Regions from separate parts of the Kitasatospora sp. NPDC101108 genome, predicted to be linked through region 1. Evidence: riboswitches for the same ligand, from Rfam matches in the RefSeq annotation. Region 1 holds a riboswitch; each other region holds the start of a gene.

Region 1 (6,974 bases):
CCGGCCGCGCGCAGGGCTTCGTCCATCAGCCGTACGCCCCTGGTGGAGTCCGTCCAGCAGAGGAAGGCGAAACCCGGGTCGGCGGCCAGTTCGGCGGCGAGCCAGGCGATTCCGGCCGGGTCGAGCAGGGTGTTGGCGAGCAGGATCCGCCGGACGCCGAAGGCGCGGGCGACCCGCATCTGCGGCAGGTTGGCGAGGGTGATGCCGTGGCTGCCGGCGGCGAGTTGGGCCTGCCAGAGCTCGGGCGCCATGGTGGTCTTGCCGTGCGGGGCGAGGGCGACGCCCGCCTCGGCGCACCAGTCGGCCATGGTGCGGACGTTGTGGTCGAGCGCGGCGCCGTCGAGGGTGAGCAGCGGGGTGCCGAGCGAGGAGAGGGTGGGCCCGGTGGCGAGCCAGTCGCGGACGGTGTGCCCCCAACTCTCCGGCGGGAGGGCCTTGAACCGCCAGTCGAGGATCTCGTCGGCCAGGGCCGCGACCGCCCCTTCCGCGATCCCCGGCCCGGCTGCGCTGCTCGCAAAGGCACTGCCGCCCACCGGACTTGCGTCGCCTGCGGGGGCGCTGCCGCCTGCCGCCCCCCGGTCGCCCGCGGAGGCACTGCCGCCCACCGGGCCGCGGTCGCCCGCGAAGGCCTGCTCCACCGCCACCGTCTCCTCCGTCCGCCATGTTGCAACATGTGCAACGAGGGTTGCACATGCTGGCAGCACGGTTCTAGCATCGGCGCCGGATCACGGTCAACGAAACCGACTGCCCCGAGGAGCCCAGCAGATGTCGCGACAGGACACCCCGGCCCCGAATCGGCCCGGGCCTCCCCCGACGGCCGTCTGCGTGGGCGAGTCGATGGCCGTGCTGCTGCCCGACCGAACGGGCCCGCTGGAGACCGTGGAGAACTTCCGGCTGTCCGTCGGCGGCGCGGAGTCCAACGTGGCCGGGTCGCTGGCCGCGCTCGGCGTGCCGACCGCCTGGATCAGCCGGGTGGGTGACGACGGCTTCGGCCGCCGACTGCTCACCGAGCTCGCCGCCCGCGGCGTGGACGTCTCGGCCGTCACCGTCGACCCGCACCGCCCGACCGGCCTCTACCTCAAGGAGGTCGGCGGCGCCACCGGCCACCGGCACGACCTCGGCCCCGGCCGCAGCCGCCTCCACTACCACCGGCGCGGCTCCGCGGCCGCCGCGCTCTCCCCCGCCCTGCTCGCCGACCCGGCCGCCGCCGCCCTGCTGGCCGGTGCCCGCCTGCTGCACCTGTCCGGCATCACCGCCGCGCTCTCCGACGACTGCCTCGCCCTGCTGCGCACCCTGCTCGCCGACCGCCGCCCGGACCGGCTGGTCAGCTTCGACCTCAACTGGCGCCCCGCGCTCTGGCAGGACCGCGACCCGGCCGTGCTCCCGCCCCTGCTGGACTCCGCCGATCTGCTGCTGCTCGGCGCCGACGAGGCCCTGGCCGCCTTCGGCACCGACGAACCCGGGGAGCTGCGCCGCCGCTTCCCCTCCCCCGCCACCGTGGTGGTCAAGGACGCGGACCGGCTGGTCACCGCCCTGGAGCGGGACGGCACGGCGGTCGCCGAACCGGCCCTGGCCGTCGAGGTGGTGGAAGCCACCGGCGCGGGCGACGCCTTCGCGGCCGGCTACCTGGCCGGCACCCTCCACGGACTGGACCAGCGCAGACGGCTGCGGCTCGGCCACCTGGGCGCGGCCTGCGCGCTGACCGCCCACGGCGACCAGGCCGAGCTGCCGCCCGCCCCGGTGGTGGCCGCGCTGCTCGGCGCCTCCCCGGCCGACTGGGCGGCCACCCGGGTCACCGCCGGGGGCATCACCTCCCCCGCCCTGCCCTCCGGCCTGGCCTGCACCGCGGCCCCGACCGGGCCCCGGCCCGGGAAACCCGCGGATCGCCCGGATCCCTCCCATCCCTCCCATCCGGCCGAAGCGGCCGATCCGGCCCGGGCACAATGAGCACGACCTGCAGCCACCTGACCGGAGCACGAGCCCGATGAGCCAGACCGTCACCCGCGCCCTGCGCATCCTCGCCCAGCTCGGCGAGGGCGAGCGCTCCCTGGACCAGCTGGCCGAGGTCCTCGGCGTGCACAAGACCACCGTGCTCCGGCTGCTCCAGAGCCTTGAGGAGGAACGGTTCGTCTACCGCGACGCGGCCTACCGCTATCACCTCGGCGCGGGCCTGTTCGCCCTCTCCGGCCTCGCCCTGGAGCAGCGCGGCATCCGCCGGATCGCCGCCCCGCACCTCGCCGAGCTGAACTCCGCCACCGGCCAGACCGTGCACCTGGCGGCCTACGAGGGCGGCGAAGTGGTCTACATCGACAAGTTCGACTCCCGCCACCCGGTCAGGATGTACTCCCGGATCGGCCTGCGCGCCGCCCTGCACAGCGCCGCCGTCTCCAAGGTGCTGCTGGCCGACCTGCCGCTGCCGGAACGCCGCCGGGTGGTGGCCGGGATCGACTTCACCCCGCACACCGAACGCACCCTCACCACGCCCGAGGCGCTGCTCGCCGAGCTGGAGCAGGTCGCCGCCCAGGGCTGGGCACAGGACCACGCGGAGCACGAGGCCTTCATCAACTGCGTCGCCGCCCCGATCCGGGACGCCACCGGCCGGGTCGTCGCCGCCGCCTCCATCTCCGTCCCCGACGTCCTCCTCCCGTACGAACAGGTGCTGGACCTCCTCCCGCAGCTGCTCGCCACCACCCGCGCCGTCTCGGCCGACTGCGGCCACCCCGACCACATCTGACGAACCGTCATCGATCGACAAGGAACGCCATGTCCCCCGCGCCCTCCGACAAGACCGAGATCCGCACCGACGGCGCCCCCGCCCCTGCCTGGATGTTCTCCCAGGGCGTCCGGAAGGGCCCGATCCTTCAGGTCTCCGGCCAGGGCCCGCAGGACCCGGCGACCGGCGAGTACCTCCACCACGGCGACGTGAAGGCGCAGACCCGCCGCACCCTGGAGAACGTCAAGGCCGTCGTCGAGGCGGGCGGCGCCACCGTCGAGGACGTGGTGATGTTCCGTGTCTACCTCACCGAGCGCGCCCACTTCCCGCTGATGAACGAGGCCTACGCCGAGTTCATCGAGGAGAACGTCGCACCGGGCGGGGTGAAGCCCTGCCGGACCACCGTCTTCGTCGAACTCCCCCAGGAGCCCATGCTGGTGGAGATCGACGCCCAGGCCGTCGTCGCCTGAACCGCCACCGGCACCACCGAGGGCCCGGACGCCACCACGGCGCCCGGGCCCTCCCCGCTTGCCACACCCCGGCACGAACATTAGGTTAGGCTCACCTAACTACGAGGAGGTCCGTCCATGAGCCTGCAGAGCGGCGACGCCGAGGTGCCCGAGCCCACCACCGCCGACCGGGTCCACAGCCTGCTCAGCGCGACCTCCTCGCTGACCGTCCGCGCCCTCGGCGAGCACCACGACCTGGACACCCCGGTCTCCGTCCACGGCTCCCGCCTGCGCCTGTGCGCCCCGCTGGACGCTCCGCTCACCGCGGCCGCCGCCGGCGCCACCGACGGCCTGGCCGTCGTCCTCGACGTCACCGACGTCTCCCCCGTCGCCGTCCGCGACCGCATCCGCGCCCGGCTCACCCTGGCCGGCCGGCTGCACCTGGCCCACCTCGCCGACGACGGCCTGAGCGTCCACCTGCGGGTGGACGTCGCCCACGCCGTCCTCGCCACCCCGTACGGCACCGGCGCGCTCACCGCCGCCGACCTCGCCCTCGCGACCCCGGACCCGCTGGCCCGCCACGAGGCCGCACTGCTCACCCACCTGGCCGACGACCACGCCGACGCCCTCGACCTGCTCGCCCGACTCCTCGACCCGGCCCTGCTCACCCACCGCCCCGCCGTGCGCCCGCTCGCCCTGGACCGCCACGGCCTGGTGCTGCGCCTGGACCACTCGCACGGCCACCGCGACGTCCGCCTGGTCTTCCCCGAACCCGCCTGTGACACCGAGGACTTCGGCCACCGGATGCACGAGCTCCTCACCGCCGCCCAGCACGGCCTGCCGGCCCACCGGAGCTAGGGCCGGCGGCACACGGGACCCGCCGGGCAGGCCCTCGGTCGCCCTCCGCCGCGCCGTTCAGGCCGAACGCCACCCGGAACCGAGAACGGCAAATGGCCGGCCCGGCTGGAGGGGAGATGTCCCCTGCAGCCGGGCCGGCCGTGGGCGTGTCCCGCGCCCATGTCCACTACCGCGGCGATCATCCGGTCGAGCGGTCACCCGACATGACCATCCCGGAGGATCGTTTCGCCCCCGCGACAGCGGTGGTTCCTGAAACCCTGCTGGGTCAGAGCGCGACGCCGTGCGCCCGCAGGTAGGTGACCGGGTTGATGTCCGAGCCGTACTCCGGACCGGTGCGGATCTCGAAGTGCAGGTGCGGGCCGGTCACATTGCCGGTCGCGCCGGAGAGGCCCAGCTGCTGGCCGACGGTGACGCTCTGACCGATCTTCACGCCGATCATCGAGAGGTGCGCGTACTGCGCGTACTTGCCGTCGGCGAGCTTGATCTCGACCTCGTTGCCGTAGGCGCCGCCGTTGCCGGCCTTCACCACGACACCGTTGGCGACGGCGCGCAGCGGGGTGCCGGTGGAGGCGACGAAGTCCTGGCCGGTGTGGTGGCCGGAGGCCCACATCGCGCCGGCCACGCCGTAGGCCTCACCCAGCACCGGGTTGGCGAGCGGGGCCACGTAGCCGGCGGTGGCGGCGACGGGGGCCGCGGTGACGGCCTGGGCCGGGGCGGCGGTCTGAACCTGGGTCTGCAGCTGGGCGCCCGGCTTGGCGGCCTCGGTCTGGACCTGCAGCTGGGTGTCCGCGGCGGCGGCGTCCTGGGTGGCCGGCGCGGACGGCTTCGCCGGAGCGGCGGGCTTCGCGGCGTCAGCGGCGTCAGCGGAGTCAGCGGCACCCGAGGCCCCGGCGGCGTGGCCCACGAGGACGAGCTGCTGGCCGGGGAAGATCAGGTTCGGGTCGGTGCCGACCACCGAGCGGTTCTGCTCGTACAGCGCGTGCCAGCCGCCGTCGACGTTCTTGACGTCGGCGATCTTCGAGAGGGTGTCGCCGCTGACGACGCGGTAGCTCTCGTGGGCGATGGCCGAGGCGGCCGAGGAGGGAGCGGCGTGCGAAGCGGCCGCGGCGGTGTTCGCCTGGGCGCTCATCGCGGTCACCAGCGGCAGGACGAAGGAGACACCTGTGACGGCGGTGGCGATGCCGATGCGGGCGGCACGGGGCAGGGTGATACGACGAGCCTGTGCAGGCATGGAACTTTCCTCTCCGACGCCTGCGAGGTGAGCTGTCGGGTTCGGGCTGGAGTTGCCCGGCCGCATGCGCGGCTTCACCCCGAGCCGGTCCTGGACGTCCGCGCTCCGAAAAGCGCGAACTCCGGTCCGGCGACTTACCTGTGGGTCCCCCGCTCCTGCCGTACAGAGTTCAGTTCGAACCACCGGGCAGCGGCAGGACTCGGCGTTCCACCCGGCGGATCCGTCCGGACTGGCCGGGCGGTCGCTGAACTAAAACTCATCCGTTCGGGTGAAGCAATGTCGATCTCTTGAACGGGCAACCAACCCCCGACAGGCAGTGACCCTCCGGATGGTCCGCTGTACCGTACGTGCACAATCCATTCACTCGGCGCCACTGATCCACGACCCTGCGCCGACCGCCGCACCCCAGCGCGCCGGTCCGTTCACGCACCGTCGCCGACCGACACGCCTCCCGGTGACCCTTGTCACGTGCGCCCCACCGGGCGCAGGATCGGGCCGTGACCACCTCCGAAGCCGGCTCCCTGCGCCTGGGCACCGCGCAGGGACGCTGGGTACTGCTCGCGACGGTGCTCGGCTCCAGCATGGCGATGCTCGACGGCACCGTGGTGAACGTCGCCCTGCCCCGGATCGGCACCGACCTCGGCGCCTCCCTCGCCTCCCTGCAATGGACCCTGAACGCCTATCTGCTCACCCTGGCCGGCCTGATCCTGCTCGGCGGCGCCCTGGGCGACCGCTACGGGCGGCGCAAGGTCTTCCTGATCGGCGTGGTCTGGTTCGCCGCCGCCTCCGCGGCCTGCGCCGCCGCGCCGACCATCCACGTGCTGATCGCCGCCCGCGCCGTCCAGGGCATCGGCGGCGCGCTGCTCACCCCGGGCTCGCTCGCCATGCTCCAGGCGGTCTTCCACCCTGACGACCGCTCGGCCGCGGTGGGCCTGTGGTCCGGCCTGGGCGGGGTGGCGGCCGCCATCGGCCCCTTCCTCGGCGGCTGGCTGGTGGACGGGCCCGGCTGGCGCTGGATCTTCCTGCTGAACCTGCCGCTGGCCGCCGCGGTGATCGTCGTCACCTCCCGGTACGTCCCGGAGAGCCGGGACGAGTCCGCCACCGGCCGCTTCGACGTGCCCGGCGCCCTGCTCGCCGCGCTCGCCCTCGGCGCGATCACCTACGCGCTCACCGCCGCCGGGGAGGGGCTGTCCCCCGGCGTCTGGGTCAGCGGCGCGCTCGGCCTGCTGCTCGCCGCCGCGTTCGTGGCTGTCGAGCGGCGGGCGCCCGATCCGATGCTGCCGCTCGGACTGTTCTCCTCCCGGCTGTTCACCGCCGTGAACCTGGTCACCCTGTGCGTCTACGCGGCGTTCAGCGGGGTCTTCTTCCTCCTGGTGGTGCAGTTGCAGATCGTCGCCGGCTTCTCGCCGCTGGTCTCCGGCTTCGCCCTGGTGCCCATCACGCTGCTGATGCTCACCCTGTCCGCGCGCGCCGGACGCCTCGGCAAGCGGATCGGCCCGCGCGTCCCGCTCACCGTCGGCCCGATGCTCTGCGCCGCCGGGGTGCTGCTGATGCTGCGCATCGGCCCCGGCTCCTCCTACTGGGCGGACGTGCTGCCCGCGGTCGCGGTGATGGGCTCCGGGATGACCCTGCTGGTCGCGCCGCTGACCGCCACCGTGCTGGCCGCCGTCGACGTGCGGCACGCGGGCATCGCCAGCGGCGTCAACAACGCCGCCGCCCGGGC
Region 2 (6,974 bases), on a different contig from region 1:
CCTGGACAGCGATCCGCTGGCGATCACCGTGCTGGGCCTGCGCAACCTGCTGCTGCTGACCGCCACCGTGCTCTCCGCCGTCCGGCTCTGGCGCTCCACCCGCGCCGCGGCGCCCCTGCCGCCGACCGTGGTGCTGTCCGAGCCCGCCGCGCTGCCGCCCGCCTCCGCCTACCCGGTCCGCCCGGGCATCGCCTACGAGCAGGACCTGCTGGACGGCATCGACCACCCGGCCGGTCGCTAGGGCCTGACCGACGAGGGCCGCCCTAGCCGGCTTTCAGCGCCTGCACCTCGGCCAGCCAGAGCGTGGTGAACTCGGCCAGTCCGATGCCCAGTTCGCCGCGCAGCAGCCGGTCGGTACGGCGGTCCCGGTCCTCACCCTGCCCGTCGGCCGCGCCGACCGCCCGGTAGAAGGCGACCAGCCGGTCCGTCCCGTAGCGGCGGGCGATCAGCTCGCAGGCGAGCCAGGCCTGCTCGTAGGCCTGGGCGATGCCGGTGGCTCCGGCGGAGAAGTCCCCGTCGGCGGGCAGCGCGGTGGGCAGCTTCCCGGCGGCGACGTCCCGGGTGAGCTCGGGGGCGATCTGCTGCGGGCGGCGGCCGGACCCGCGGTAGGCGGTCCAGTCGGCGACGCCCTCGGAGAGCCACAGCGGGGTCCAGGCCCGGGTGTCGGCCCGGGTCGCGACGTGGGTGGCCTCGTGGGTGACCACCACCTGCCGGCCGAAGTCGCTGAGCCGCCCGAACGCCTCGGGGTTGATCACCACCCGGTCCGCCGGGGTGTGCCAGGGGGCGCCGGGGGCGGCCACGGTGACCGCCGCCATGCCCGTCCAGCCCGCCGGGTCGGCCTCCAGCAGCCGGGCGAACTCCGGCTCGGTGGCGGGCAGTTCGAGCAGCAGCCGGCCGGCCCAGCCGCTGCCCCAGACCGCGCTGACGGCCGGCACCGCCTGGTCCCCCACCGCGACCAGCCCGGCCGGGTCGGGCCCTGCGGCCAGGCCCAGCACCAGGCACCGGGCGCCGGGGGCGGTACGGGCGGGGCCGAGGTCCCACAGCGCCGGGGGTCCGCCCGTGCCCTCCTCGTGCTCGACCCGCCAGCCGCCCCGGTCCCGGACCAGCTCGATCCGGCGCGGGTACACCACCGGGTACTCGTCGTACCCGGCGACCCGCAATGCCAGTTCGACGGACGCGGTCAGCCGCTCCGGGCCGCCGGCCGCCGGGGCCGTCGGCCCGGGCGACAGCACCAGGTTGCGGTACGCCGCCCCGGCCCCGGTGAGCCCGGACCAGACGGGCAGCGAGCGCGCCCGCTCCGCCAGCAGCGCGGCCACCTCGGTGGCCCGGTCGGCGTCCCGCGCGTCCGGCGGCGCCGCCGGGGCGGCCGGGGGGAGCGACAGCTGGACCAGCCCGCCGGCCGCCAGCAGCAGTGCTCCGCGCCGGGACAGCACGCGACCGGCCGCGTCTATCGGGTGCGGCTCGGCCGCGCCGGAAGGCGTCGCGCTCAGAGCCGGACCACCCCCGAGACCGGCATCGAGTTGACGCTCTCGTACCGGACCTTGGCGCCCGGGTAGGGGGCGTGCACCATCACCCCGCCGCCGGCGTACATCCCGACGTGGTGCATGTCCCGGTAGAAGATCACCAGGTCTCCCGGCCGTGCTTCGGAGAGGCTGATCCGCTGCCCGGCGTACGCCTGGGCCTGCGAGGTCCGCGGCAGGGTCACTCCGGCCTGCCGCCAGCTGTAGTACATCAGACCGGAACAGTCGAAGGCGCGGGGCCCGGTGGATCCGTAGACGTAGGGCGAGCCGATCATCCGCACCGCGGCGGCCAGCGCGGCCGCCCCGCGCTCGGAGGCGGGCGGGGCGGTGCCGAGGTCCAGCCGGTCGGTGCCGCGGGTGGCGCGCTGCTCGGCCTCCCGGGCGTCCTGGACGGCCATCCTGGCCCGCTCGGCGACGCCCAGGCCGCTCAGCAGCTTCTGCGCCGCGGCCAGCCGCTGCTGGATCTGCTGCTTGTTCTCGGCCAGCGAGCGGCGGGCCTGGTCCAGTTCGGCGAGCTTGGCCGCCGTCTCGGCGCGGCGCTGGTCGAGCCTGCGCTGACGGGTGACCAGCTCGTGCAGGGTCTCCTGCTGCCGCTCGGCGGCCTGGCCGAGGGTGCGGGCACGGGCGAGGTAGGCCTCGGGGTCGGTGGAGAGCATCAGCTGGGCGGTCTGGGCCATCCCGCCGCTCCGGTACTCGGCCCCGGCCACCGTGGCCAGGTCCCCGCGCAGCTGGTTGAGCTGGTCCTGGGCGGCGGCTACCTCGCCCTGCAGGTTCGCGGTCTCGCTCAGGAGCCGCTTCTGCGCCTCCTGAGCGGCGTTGTACTTCTCCGAGGCCTGCTCGGCCTCGTCGTACAGCTGCTCGACCTGCGCCTTGACGTCCTTGCGGTCGGGCGTGTCCGGCGCCCCGGGGGCGGCCTGGGCGCTGCCGGCGGTCGCCACGCCCAGGGCCGTGGTGGCGGCCGCGGTCAGTACCAGCGCACGGGCGAGCAGTTGGGAACGGCGGTGCACGGGCATGGCGGCAGCGGCTCCAGTCCTGCGGCGCGGCCCCGCGGCCGCGCCCCGGTGGGCGGCCGTCGAGCGGGAGTCCGGTGGCAGACGTTAGCGAGTCCGGGCAAGTGAGTCCAAACCCCTCCTGACCCGAATATTTGACCCCTATTCGGACACCAGAGCGCGTCGCCGGAAAAGCCGCAGGCCCGGCCCTCCGTGGTGGAGGACCGGGCCCGTCGGACCGGGCGGGGATCAGACCCGCACGATGGAAGCCAGCGGCATGTTGGAGACGGCCTCGTAGCGCACCGAGGCACCCGGCTTGGGTGCGTGCAGCACCTGGCCGTTGCCCGCGTAGATGCCGACGTGGTGGGCGTCGCTGTAGAAGATCAGCAGGTCGCCGGGCTGGGCCTGGGAGAGGTCCGTGCCGATCCGGGTGCCGGCGCCGGCCTGCTCCTGCGAGGTGCGCGGCAGCGACACGTTGGCCTGGTTGAACGCCCAGACCATCAGGCCGGAGCAGTCGAAGGAGCTGGGGCCGGTGGCGCCCCAGACGTACGGGCTGCCGACCTTGGAGGCGGCGGCGGCCAGCGCGGCCGCGCCGTGCGAGCTGCCCGGGGCGATCTTGACCGGCGCGCTCGAGGAGCCCGAGCCGAGGTCGGAGCGGCCGCTGTCGCGCGAGGCGCGGTCACCGGAGCCCGACTGGGAGGCCTGCGCGGCGGCGTCCGCCTTGGCCTTGGCGTCTGCGGCGGCCTTTTCCTCGGCCGCCTTGATCGCCTGGCGCTCCTGCTCGGTCAGCGTGTTGAGCAGGTCCTGGGCGGCCTTCAGCTTGTTCTGGACGTCCTCCTTGGACGCCTTCAGCTGCGTGGTCGTGGACTCCAGCTCGGCGAGCTTGCCCTGGGCCTCGGTGCGGTCCTGGTCGAGCTTGCGCTGCTGCTCCTGGAGCTGCTTCAGCTGGTTCTTCTGGGTGTCACCGGCCTGGTTCAGCGCCCCGGCCTGGTTGAGGAAGTTGTCCGGGCTGGAGGAGAGCATCAGCTGGACGGTCGGGGATATACCCCCGTTGCGGTACTGCTCGCCGGCGATCTCGGCGAGGCCGCCCTGCAGGTCGGTGACCTGCGCCTGCTGACGGGCCACCTGGTCCTGCAGGCCGGAGACCTGCTTCTCCAGCTCCTGCTGCTTCTCCTGCGCCGCGTTGTACTTCTCGGTCGCCTGCTCGGCCTGCTCGTTGAGCTGGTCGACCTGCTCCTTGACCTGCTCCTTGGTCGGCTGCGGGTCGGCGTGCGCGCCGGTCTGCGCGGAGAGGGCGACGGCCGCGGCGGCGACACCGGTCAGGATCGAGACACGGGCGCGGCCGGCGGGCTTGGGACGACGATGGGACGCCACGAAGGCGGACTCCTTCTTCCTACCTCCGTCTACCGGGTGAGCTGACGGGTTCGGGCCGGAAGCATGCCCTACGACGCCTCACGGCCTCAGCAACGGCCGACCTGGCGCCGATTCACCCCGGAGGAACGTGGTTCCCCGGCTCCGCTCCGCAGCGCCCCCGACCACTGGGCTCCCCTGTCGGGCAGTCGCTTCGACCTGCCCCGCTGTTTCGCGAACTCGACGGAAACCACCGCCGCCACCCAGGCTGGGTGATCGACAGTGCGGTGGTTCGGGGCACGACCCTAGTAACTGAACCGTGATCCGTTCAAATCCTTGTCAGAAAAAAGACGGAAGATTACCCATGTTCTTTTGTGAAAATGACTGATCGTGATCGCCGCCGCACGCAAAGCTGATCGACGCTCACCGGTCGGCCGATTGCGGGCAAACCCGAAGCGCCACCCCCGGTCGGGAGGTGGCGCGGATCACAGGGCCGGAGTCGGACCCCTCGGGCGTGTCGGGCCGTCAGACCCGGCGGATCGTGTTGATCGGCATCGCGTCGGCCTTCATCACCTTCACCACGTCACCGGTGTGCGGCGCGTGGACCACCATGCCGTTGCCGATGTACATCCCGACGTGGTGCCGGTCGCTGCCGTAGATCACCAGGTCGCCCGGCTGGGCCTGGTCCAGCGAGGGCACCCGGGTGCCGACGTCGCCCTGCTCCTGCGAGGTGCGCGGCAGCGAGACGCCGGCCTGGGCGTACGACCAGAGCATCAGGCCCGAGCAGTCGAAGGTGCTCGGCCCGGTGGCGCCCCACACGTACGGCGAGCCCTGCTTGCTCATCGCCTTGGCCACGGCCACGGCCGCGTAGCCGCTGGCCGGCGGCAGGCTGCTGAGGTCGACCCGGGCCGCGCCGCGCGAGGCGCGGTCGTCCTGCTGCTGCTGGGCCTTCAGCGCGGCCCGCTCGGCGGCGCTGAGCGAGTTCAGCAGGTCCTGCGCGGCCTTCAGCTTCTGGTTGACGTCCGTCTTGGCCTGGTTGAGGTCCTTGGTGGTGGCGTCCAGCGAGGCCAGCACGGCGGCCGCCTCGGCCTTCTCCTGGTCCAGCCGGCGCTGCTGGTCGAGCAGCCCCTTGAGCGCCTCGGTCTGGCTCGCGCTGGCCTGCTGGACGCTCGACGCCTTGTCCAGGTAGCCGGTCGGGTCGGAGGAGAGCATCAGCTGGACGGACGGGTCGATGCCCCCGGTGCGGTACTGCTCGCCCGCGACCTGGGCCAGACCGGTCTGCAGCTGGCTCATCTGGTCCTGACTGCGGGCCACCTGGTCCTGCAGCTGGTCGGCCTGCTTGCGGAGCTGGTCGGCACGCTCCTTGGCGCCGTTGTACTTCTCCGCCGCCTGCTCCTGCTCCTGCTGGAGCTGGTCGATCTGCGCCTTGACGTCGGACGTGTTCGGCTGCGGCGCGGCATGCGCGGCCACCTGGGCCGAGAGGGCGACCGCGGTCGCAGCGGCAGCGGTGAGCACGGAGACCCGCGCGCGGCTCGGCTGCTTGGGACGGCGGTGGGAGGCCAAGGGATCCGGCTCCTTCTTCCAATGGACTCACCTGTTCGGGTGAGATTCCGGAAAATAGGTTTGACGCCAGACCCTAGTGAAGATCTATCCGTTTTGCCACTCCCCCGAAGGCGTGAACTCCGGTTCCCACGCTGGCTTCACCGGATCCGCACACCCCCACGGAAAGCGCCCGAAAAGGGCACTGACCAGGAATCACGGCCACCGGCCCGGATCAGGGCCGGGCGAGCCGGTTCAGCAGCAGCACCGAGGCCACCGGGCGCGCACCCGCCTTCCGCACGCCCTCCGCGACCTCCCGGTCGGTGGACACCACCACCACCGGACGGCCCTGCGGCTCGGCCCGGACCAGACGCCGGATCAGCTCGTCCGCCGTCTCCCCGGTCCGGCTGAACCGTACCCGAACCCCGCGCGGCGGCGCCATGATGACCGGCACGTCCAGGTCCTGCCCGTCGAACACGCAGGTGACCTCCGCCTGGGTGCGCTGGGCGAGCATCGCCAGCCCGCCCAGCAGCCGGATCCGCTGCTGCTCCAGCGGCAACGTCGGGTACCCGGTCTTGGTCACGTTGTAGCCGTCCACCACCAGGTGCACCTGCGGGATCGCCAGCAGCTGGTCCAGCAGCGCCGGATCGTCCTCGGCCAGACCGCGCCGGGCCACCTCGTGCGGCGAGGCCGCCCCCGGGACCACCGCCTCCACCAGGTCCGCCGGGCGGATCTGGGAGACCGGCAGCGCCAGCTCGCGCTGAAGACCCTGCGCCGACTGCAGCACGGTGTCCAGCAGCAGCCGCAACCGCATGTCCTCGACGCTGCGCCCCTCGCGGGCCGACCGGCGGCCCTGCTCGGCCGCGGTCTCCAGCTCGGACACCCGGTGCCGCAGTCGTCGGGCCTCGCCCTCGGCCGCACTGCGCTCGCCCGCGGCCTGCGCCTTCGCGGCCTCCAGCTCCCCGGTCACCCGCCGGGTCTCGGCCTGCGCCCGGCGGGTGTCGCTCTCCAGCGACCGCACCTTCTTGCGCAGCGACTCGACCTCCCGCCGGACGCCCTCGAACTCCGCGCGCTGGCGGTCCAGGTCCGCCCGCGCCGCGGCCCGCACCTCGGCCAGCTCGGCCTGCAGCTTCTCCACCAGCCGGGTGGCCTCCGCCGCCGCGTCCTCGGCACCGGCCCGCTCGGCCTCCTCGCCGGCCTCGGTGACCAGTCGGCTCCAACCCGCCGAGCGCACCAGGTAGGCGGCGGCCGCGACGTCCATCGGATCGGCGGCGCCGGGGACGGTACCCGACTCCAGCGCCTTGACCAGGTCCGGCTGGCCCAGCCGCAGCCGCTCCGCTATCCGTACCCGGAAGGCCGGCTCGGACTCCAGCGCCGCCGCCAGCGCGGTGGCCGCGTACTTGGCCCGCCGGGCCGGGGTGAACTTGACGTACTGACGCAGGCTCTGCGGCAGCTCCGCGGGTGGCAGCCCGCTCAGCGCGTCGGAGGCCAGCCCGACCACGCGCCGGCGCACCCCCTCCGGCAGCGGCCGGTCCAGCTTCTCGACCACGCGCTCCGCGGCGGGCTCCGGCGCGGC
Region 3 (6,974 bases), on a different contig from region 1:
ATCGCCGAGGAGCACCCCACCGACCCCTTCACCGTCGACGACGTGGCCGGGGACATCGTGGACAAGCTGGTGTACCGGCACCCCCACGTGTTCGGGGACGTCGAGGCCGGCGGCGCCGCCGAGGTCGAGGCCAACTGGGAGCAGCTGAAGGCGGCCGAGAAGGCGGACCGGGAGTCCGTCCTGGACGGCGTGCCGGCCGGGCTGCCCGCGCTGGCGTACGCGGCGAAGCTGGTGTCCCGGGTGCGCCGGGCCGGCTTCACGGAGGTGCCGGACGAGCCGTACGAGCTGCCGGCCGAGCTGACCGCGGAGTCGGCGGGCCGGCTGCTGCTCGCGGTGGCGCAGCGGGCGCACGACGCCGGGGTGGACGTGGACGCGGCCCTGCGCTCGGCCGCGCGCGGCTACCGGGACGCGGTGCGCGCGGCCGAGGGGCTCAAGCCGGAGTAGGACGGGACGGACGGCTCAGGCGGCCGTGGCGGTGCTCCCGGCGGGGCGCCGCTGCGGCGGCACGAGTTCGCCGATGGCCTCGCCGATCAGGGCGACCAGTTCGGCGAGGCGCTCCAGGTCGAGGTGGTCGGGCAGGTCGGCGAGCGAGACGACCCGCTCGCCCTTCGGGCCGGCGACGCAGAAGAGGTCGATCGGACCGAGGTGCTTCTCGGCGGTGTCGACCAGGGCGGCGACGTCGCTGGGCCGGCGGATGTCGCCGCAGACGCCCACCACCGGGCAGCCCGGCCGGTCGAGTTCGGCGGCGAGGTCCTCGGCGATCCCGACGTGCTGGTCGGCGATCAGCATCCCGGCGGCGCCGGCCGCGGCGAACCGGCGGGCGAGGTCGGCTCCCGAACCGCCGTCGAGTACCGCGATGACGACGACTGCTCCGCTGACCCGCATGGCCTGCTCCTCCCTGTGGGCGACACCGCACCGGCGCCCACGCGTACTGCGGAGGATCGTAGGCACGTCCTGACCCTCCGCAACAGGGATTACCCCGCAGGTGACCAGGGTCACGCCTGCCGCCCGGCCAAGAGCTCTCCAAGGGCTGTCCACGACCCGGCTACGCCCCGTTCACGGAGAGTCGGCGCGCTGGTCGCACGCCGCTCGCACGCCGCTCGCACGCCGCTCACGGGCGGTTCGCGCACCGGTGACGCGGCGGTGGCCCCGGTGGTCGTCCGGGCGCGTCCGGTCCAGCGGTTACGGTCGACCCATGCCAGCTCAGCCCGACGGCGCCCAGCCCGCCGCCCAGCCCGCCCCGCAGCTCTTCACCTGGGAGTTCGCCGCCGACCCGTACCCCGCCTACGCCTGGCTGCGCGAGCACGCCCCGGTGCACCGCACCGAGCTGCCGAGCGGGGTGGAGGCCTGGCTGGTGACCAGGTACGCGGACGCCCGGCAGGCGCTCGCGGACAGCCGGCTGTCGAAGAACCCGGCGCACCACAGCGAGCAGGCGCACCGCACCGGCCGGGTGGGCATCCCGGGGGAGCGGCAGGCGGACCTGATGACCCACCTGCTGAACATCGACCCGCCGGACCACACCCGGCTGCGCCGCCTGGTGTCGAAGGCGTTCACCCCGCGCCGGGTGGCCGAGTTCGAGCCGAGGGTGCAGCAGCTGACCGACCGGCTGATCGACGGCTTCGCGCAGCGCGGCTCGGCGGACCTGATCCACGAGTTCGCCTTCCCGCTCCCCATCTACGCGATCTGCGACATGCTGGGCGTGCCGGCCGAGGACCAGGACGACTTCCGCGACTGGGCCGGGATGATGGTGCGACACACCAAGCCGGGACAGGGCGGCGGCCGACGTGGCGGCGTGGGGCGGGCGGTGAAACGGATGCGGGCGTACCTGCTGGAACTGATCCACCGCAAGCGGGCCGACCTCGGCGACGACCTGATCTCCGGTCTGATCCGGGCGAGCGACCACGGTGAGCACCTGCCCGAGAACGAGGCCGCCGCGATGGCCTTCATCCTGCTCTTCGCCGGGTTCGAGACCACGGTCAACCTGATCGGCAACGGGACGTACGCGTTGCTGCGCAACCCGGACCAGCGGGCGCTGCTGCAGGAGTCGGTGGTGCGTGGTGAGACGGCGCTGCTGGAGACCGGGATCGAGGAACTCCTGCGCTACGACGGGCCGGTGGAGCTGGCGACCTGGCGGTTCGCGACCGCGCCGCTGACCATCGGCGGGGTGGAGATCCCGGTCGGCGACCCGGTGCTGGTGGTGCTGGCGGCGGCGGACCGCGACCCGGCCCGGTTCTCCGACGAGAACACCCTCGACCTGGCCCGGAGCGACAACCCCCACCTGGGCTTCGGGCACGGCATCCACTACTGCATCGGAGCCCCGCTGGCCCGGCTGGAGGGGCGGTCCGCGCTGGCCACCCTGCTTTCCCGGCTGCCCGATCTGCGGCTGGCCGAGAGCCCGGAGAACCTGCGCTGGCGCGGTGGCCTGATCATGCGTGGACTGCGTGAACTTCCGGTCGAATTCACTCCCGAGCTCCGCTCGCCGCACGCCCTTTCCGAGGGCCCGGCACACTGACGTGACGTCGCATTCCGGGCGCTCGCAGCGGCATGAACGACCATCAAACCGGACAAAGCGCTGCCGTTGGTAGGCGATCGGACACGGGCCGTAATTCTGGTGTGATATCGACGATATGAGCTTGTGATCGGTCTGAGGATCTGTCTAGTCTCCCTGGAGTTCGCAGCTGCGGACCCCGTGCGCGGAACGCCGAATCCTGCCCGCCGCGCCACGGGAAACCGACCAGACCCTGGGCAGGGGCGGGGGAACCAGGTTTGTTGCCGTCCCTCCACGGCTTGGGGTGAAGCCGCCCGAGCGGAATCGTTTCCGCCGCCGGCGGCCGGGCCACCTCCCGGTCCGAACCCGACAGCTCACCTCGCAGGCGTGCGGAGAGGGACTTCTTCATGCTGCTCGTTGGATCTGGCCGTCATCGCCGTCGCACCCAGGCCGAGAAGGCCATCGCCGTCGCCGGTGTGGCCGGCGTCGGACTCGCGCTGCCGCTCCTCACCGCCACCGGTGCCTCCGCCGCCCCGGCCTCCTCCTGGGACTCCGTCGCCCAGTGCGAGAGCGGTGGCGACTGGAGCATCAACACCGGCAACGGCTTCTACGGCGGCCTGCAGTTCACCTCCAGCACGTGGAAGGCGTACGGCGGCACCGCCTACGCGCCGCAGGCCAACCAGGCCAGCCGGGCCCAGCAGATCTCGGTCGCCGAGAAGGTGCTCGCCTCGCAGGGCCCGGGCGCCTGGCCGGTCTGCTCCATGAAGGCCGGGCTGAGCAAGGGCGGTGCCCCCGCGGCCGTGGACACCTCCTCGGACACCAAGGCGCAGTCCGCCCCCAAGCAGCAGACGCCGAAGCGGCAGGCCCCCAAGGCCGCCCCGAAGCCGGTCCAGCAGTACGTGCCGAAGCACGCCGCGCCGAAGAAGGCCGAGCAGCCGGAGACCCAGCCGGTCCAGCAGTACACCCCGAAGCACGCGGCTCCGCGCGCCGCCCAGCCGGCCCCGGCCCCGCAGACCGGCCACGACTACACCGTCCGTTCCGGTGACACCCTGTCGGGCATCGCCGCCGCCCAGGGCGTGTCCGGCGGCTGGCAGGCGCTGTACGACGGCAACCGCGGCACCGTCGGCGGGGACCCGAACCTGATCGTGCCCGGCCAGGTCCTGCACCTCGGCTGAGACCCGGCGGAGGGGGCCGACCGACCGGTCGGCCCCCTTTCGTCCGCCCGCGCCCTCCTTCGTCCGCCTTCGTCCGCTCAGGTGGGACAAGCTGGGACAAGCAGGTGAACTACCGGTGGGTAGTGGGGCCACACGCTGAGACGGAGCCGAGGTCGACGTGGTCCCGGGAGCCCGGGCGGTTAGGCTCTGGTCGTAACGACTCCGCAATCCTCCGGCCGACAGCGCCACCGTCGAGCCGGACCCTGCTTCCGCAAGGAGATGCTTCGTGCCGTCCATCGATGTCGTCGTAGCCCGTGAGATCCTCGACTCCCGCGGCAACCCCACGGTCGAGGTCGAGGTCGGCCTCGACGACGGCAGCACGGGTCGTGCCGCTGTTCCGTCGGGTGCCTCGACCGGCGCCTTCGAGGCGCTGGAGCTGCGCGACGGCGACAAGAACCGCTACTTCGGCAAGGGCGTGGAGAAGGCCGTCCTGGCCGTCATCGAGCAGATCGGCCCGGAGCTGGTCGGCTACGACGCCACCGAGCAGCGCCTGATCGACCAGGCCATGCTCGACCTGGACGCCACCCCGGACAAGTCCTCGCTCGGCGCCAACGCCATCCTGGGCGTCTCGCTGGCCGTCGCGCACGCCGCCTCCGAGGCCAGCGACCTGCCGCTGTTCCGCTACCTGGGCGGCCCGAACGCGCACGTCCTGCCCGTCCCGATGATGAACATCCTCAACGGCGGCTCGCACGCGGACTCCAACGTCGACATCCAGGAGTTCATGATCGCCCCGATCGGCGCGGAGTCCTTCTCCGAGGCCGTCCGCTGGGGCGTCGAGGTCTACCACACCCTCAAGGGCGTGCTGAAGGAGCGCGGCCTGTCCACCGGCCTCGGCGACGAGGGCGGCTTCGCGCCGAACCTGGACAGCAACCGCGAGGCCCTGGACCTCATCACCGAGGCCATCCAGAAGGCCGGCTACGTGCCGGGCCGTGACGTCGCGCTGGCCCTGGACGTCGCCGCCTCCGAGTTCTTCAAGGACGGCGCCTACCAGTTCGAGGGCAAGGCCCTGTCGTCCGCCGAGCTCATCGAGTACTACGCCGAGCTGGTCGCCGCCTACCCGCTGGTCTCCATCGAGGACCCGCTGGACGAGTCGGACTGGGACGGCTGGAAGGCCATGACCGTCAAGCTGGGCGACAAGGTCCAGCTGGTCGGCGACGACCTGTTCGTCACCAACCCGGCCCGCCTGGCCAAGGGCATCGAGACCGGCACCGCCAACGCGCTGCTGGTGAAGGTGAACCAGATCGGCTCGCTGACCGAGACCCTGGACGCCGTCGAGCTGGCCCAGCGCAACGGCTACCGCTGCATGATGTCGCACCGCTCCGGCGAGACCGAGGACGTCACCATCGCCGACCTGGCCGTCGCCACCAACTGCGGCCAGATCAAGACCGGTGCCCCGGCCCGCTCCGAGCGCGTCGCCAAGTACAACCAGCTGCTGCGCATCGAGGAGATCCTCGACGACGCCGCCGAGTACGCCGGCCGCGGCGCCTTCCCGCGGTTCAAGTACGAGGGCTGAGCCGCCGCACCAGCGCACGCCTGACCGGTGCCCCGCCGCACACCCCGTAGGGTGGACGGCGGGGCACCGTCGCGACCAGGAGGGGATACGGGAGATGGCTGGCTGGAGGATCCCGGGCTTGGCGGCCCGGCCTCGGTTCACGAGCCGGGCGACCGTACTCGTCCTGGTGCTCTGCTCGCTGGTGGCGATCCTGGCCTACCCGACGCGGCAGTTCATCTCCCAGCGCGCCGAGATCTCCGCCCAGCGGGCGAAGGCCGACCACGCGCGCCAGCAGGTCGAGCAGCTGCGCCGGGACAAGGCCCGCTGGCAGGATCCGGAGTACGTCAAGGCGCAGGCCCGCGCCCGGCTGCACTACGCGGTGCCGGGCGAGACCCCGTACATCGCGGCGGACCCGTCCGGCGCGGCCGCCCAGCCGTCCGCCGCCGCCACCCCGGGCGGCCCGTCCGCCGCCGCGGCCGGCCGGCCGGACACCGCCAAGCCCTGGTACGCCAGCATCTGGGACTCGGTGGACGCCGCCGACACCGCCGCGCTGGCCCCCGCGACCCCCCGTCCGCTCCCACCGTTCCCCGTTGGAGACCCCGCCCCCCATGACCACTGAGAACCACCCCGCCGTCTCCGACGCCGACGTCGCGGCCATCGCCGCCCAGCTCGGCCGGGTGCCGCGCGGCCTGCGCGCCGTGGCGCACCGCTGCCCCTGCGGCAACCCCGACGTCGTGGAGACGGCCCCCCGCCTGCCGGACGGCACGCCGTTCCCGACGCTGTACTACCTGACCTGCCCCAAGGCCGCCTCGCTGATCGGCACCCTGGAGGCGGAGGGCGTGATGAAGGATCAGACCGCCCGGCTCGCCGAGGACCCGGAACTGGCCGCCGCCTACCAGAAGGCGCACGAGGACTACATCGCCCGGCGCGACGCGATCGAGGTGCTGGAGGGCTTCCCGAGCGCCGGCGGCATGCCGGACCGGGTGAAGTGCCTGCACGTGCTGGTCGGCCACTCGCTGGCGGCCGGCGAGGGCGTCAACCCGCTCGGCGACGAGGCCATCGGCATGCTGGAGGACTGGTGGGCCAAGGGCCCGTGCGTGTCCCCGGCCGAGGTCCAGGCCGCCGGTGAGCGGGTCGCCCGCAACCGCGCCAAGGAGCAGGACCACGAGGCCGTGATCGCGGCCAAGCAGCAGAAGGCCGCCGAGCGGGCCGCCAAGCGCGCCGCCGAGGAGTCCGCGGCCTCCGCGGCGGAACAGGAGTCCGAGTGACCATGACCCGGGTGGCCGCGATCGACTGCGGCACCAACTCGATCCGGCTGCTGGTCGCCGACCTCGACCCGGAGACCGGCGAGATCACCGACCTCGACCGCCGGATGATCATCAACCGGCTGGGTCAGGACGTGGACAGGACCGGCCGGCTGCACCCCGACGCGCTGGCCCGCACCTTCGCGGCCTGCCGGGAGTACCGGGAGATCATCACCGGCTTCGGCGTCGGCCCGGAGCGCACCCGCTTCGTCGCCACCAGCGCCTCCCGGGACGCCGAGAACAGCGACGAGTACGTCAAGGGCGTGCGGGACATCCTGGGCGTCGAGCCGGAGGTGGTGAGCGGCGAGGAGGAGGCCCACCTGTCCTTCGTGGGCGCCACCAAGGAGCTGACCGGCGGCCAGTTCCCGGCCCCCTACCTGGTCTTCGACCTCGGCGGCGGCTCCACCGAGTTCGTGCTCGGCGGGACGGACGTGCAGGCGGCGCGCTCGGTGGACATCGGCTGCGTGCGGCTGACC

What was found. Region 1 has a riboswitch for cyclic di-AMP ahead of ACZ6Z8_RS20555 (M23 family metallopeptidase). Riboswitches for the same ligand answer to the same signal wherever they lie in the genome.
Region 2: linked by a shared signal. The riboswitch ahead of ACZ6Z8_RS06210 (NlpC/P60 family protein) and the one ahead of ACZ6Z8_RS20555 (M23 family metallopeptidase) in region 1 are both predicted to bind cyclic di-AMP.
Region 3: linked by a shared signal. The riboswitch ahead of ACZ6Z8_RS09985 (transglycosylase family protein) and the one ahead of ACZ6Z8_RS20555 (M23 family metallopeptidase) in region 1 are both predicted to bind cyclic di-AMP.

The regions. Positions count from the first base shown of each region.
Region 1 is NZ_JBVJLM010000009.1:37,029-44,002, reverse strand. Features, by position in the region: gene ACZ6Z8_RS20580 (type III PLP-dependent enzyme domain-containing protein) at 1-644, opposite strand, end outside; gene ACZ6Z8_RS20575 (sugar kinase) at 766-1,947, shown strand; gene ACZ6Z8_RS20570 (IclR family transcriptional regulator) at 1,985-2,734, shown strand; gene ACZ6Z8_RS20565 (RidA family protein) at 2,764-3,183, shown strand; gene ACZ6Z8_RS20560 (DUF2470 domain-containing protein) at 3,301-4,020, shown strand; gene ACZ6Z8_RS20555 (M23 family metallopeptidase) at 4,286-5,251, opposite strand; cyclic di-AMP (ydaO/yuaA leader) riboswitch at 5,254-5,436, opposite strand; gene ACZ6Z8_RS20550 (MFS transporter) at 5,749-6,974, shown strand, end outside.
Region 2 is NZ_JBVJLM010000002.1:315,744-322,717, forward strand. Features, by position in the region: gene ACZ6Z8_RS06195 (glycosyltransferase 87 family protein) at 1-241, shown strand, start outside; gene ACZ6Z8_RS06200 (hypothetical protein) at 264-1,433, opposite strand; gene ACZ6Z8_RS06205 (C40 family peptidase) at 1,487-2,533, opposite strand; gene ACZ6Z8_RS06210 (NlpC/P60 family protein) at 2,759-3,883, opposite strand; cyclic di-AMP (ydaO/yuaA leader) riboswitch at 3,915-4,023, opposite strand; gene ACZ6Z8_RS06215 (C40 family peptidase) at 4,385-5,422, opposite strand; gene ACZ6Z8_RS06220 (NYN domain-containing protein) at 5,634-6,974, opposite strand, start outside.
Region 3 is NZ_JBVJLM010000003.1:372,241-379,214, reverse strand. Features, by position in the region: gene ACZ6Z8_RS10000 (nucleoside triphosphate pyrophosphohydrolase) at 1-444, shown strand, start outside; gene ACZ6Z8_RS09995 (SDR family NAD(P)-dependent oxidoreductase) at 460-885, opposite strand; gene ACZ6Z8_RS09990 (cytochrome P450 family protein) at 1,196-2,512, shown strand; cyclic di-AMP (ydaO/yuaA leader) riboswitch at 2,723-2,890, shown strand; gene ACZ6Z8_RS09985 (transglycosylase family protein) at 2,896-3,663, shown strand; gene eno (phosphopyruvate hydratase) at 3,929-5,215, shown strand; gene ACZ6Z8_RS09975 (FtsB family cell division protein) at 5,334-5,813, shown strand; gene ACZ6Z8_RS09970 (DUF501 domain-containing protein) at 5,785-6,462, shown strand; gene ACZ6Z8_RS09965 (Ppx/GppA phosphatase family protein) at 6,465-6,974, shown strand, end outside.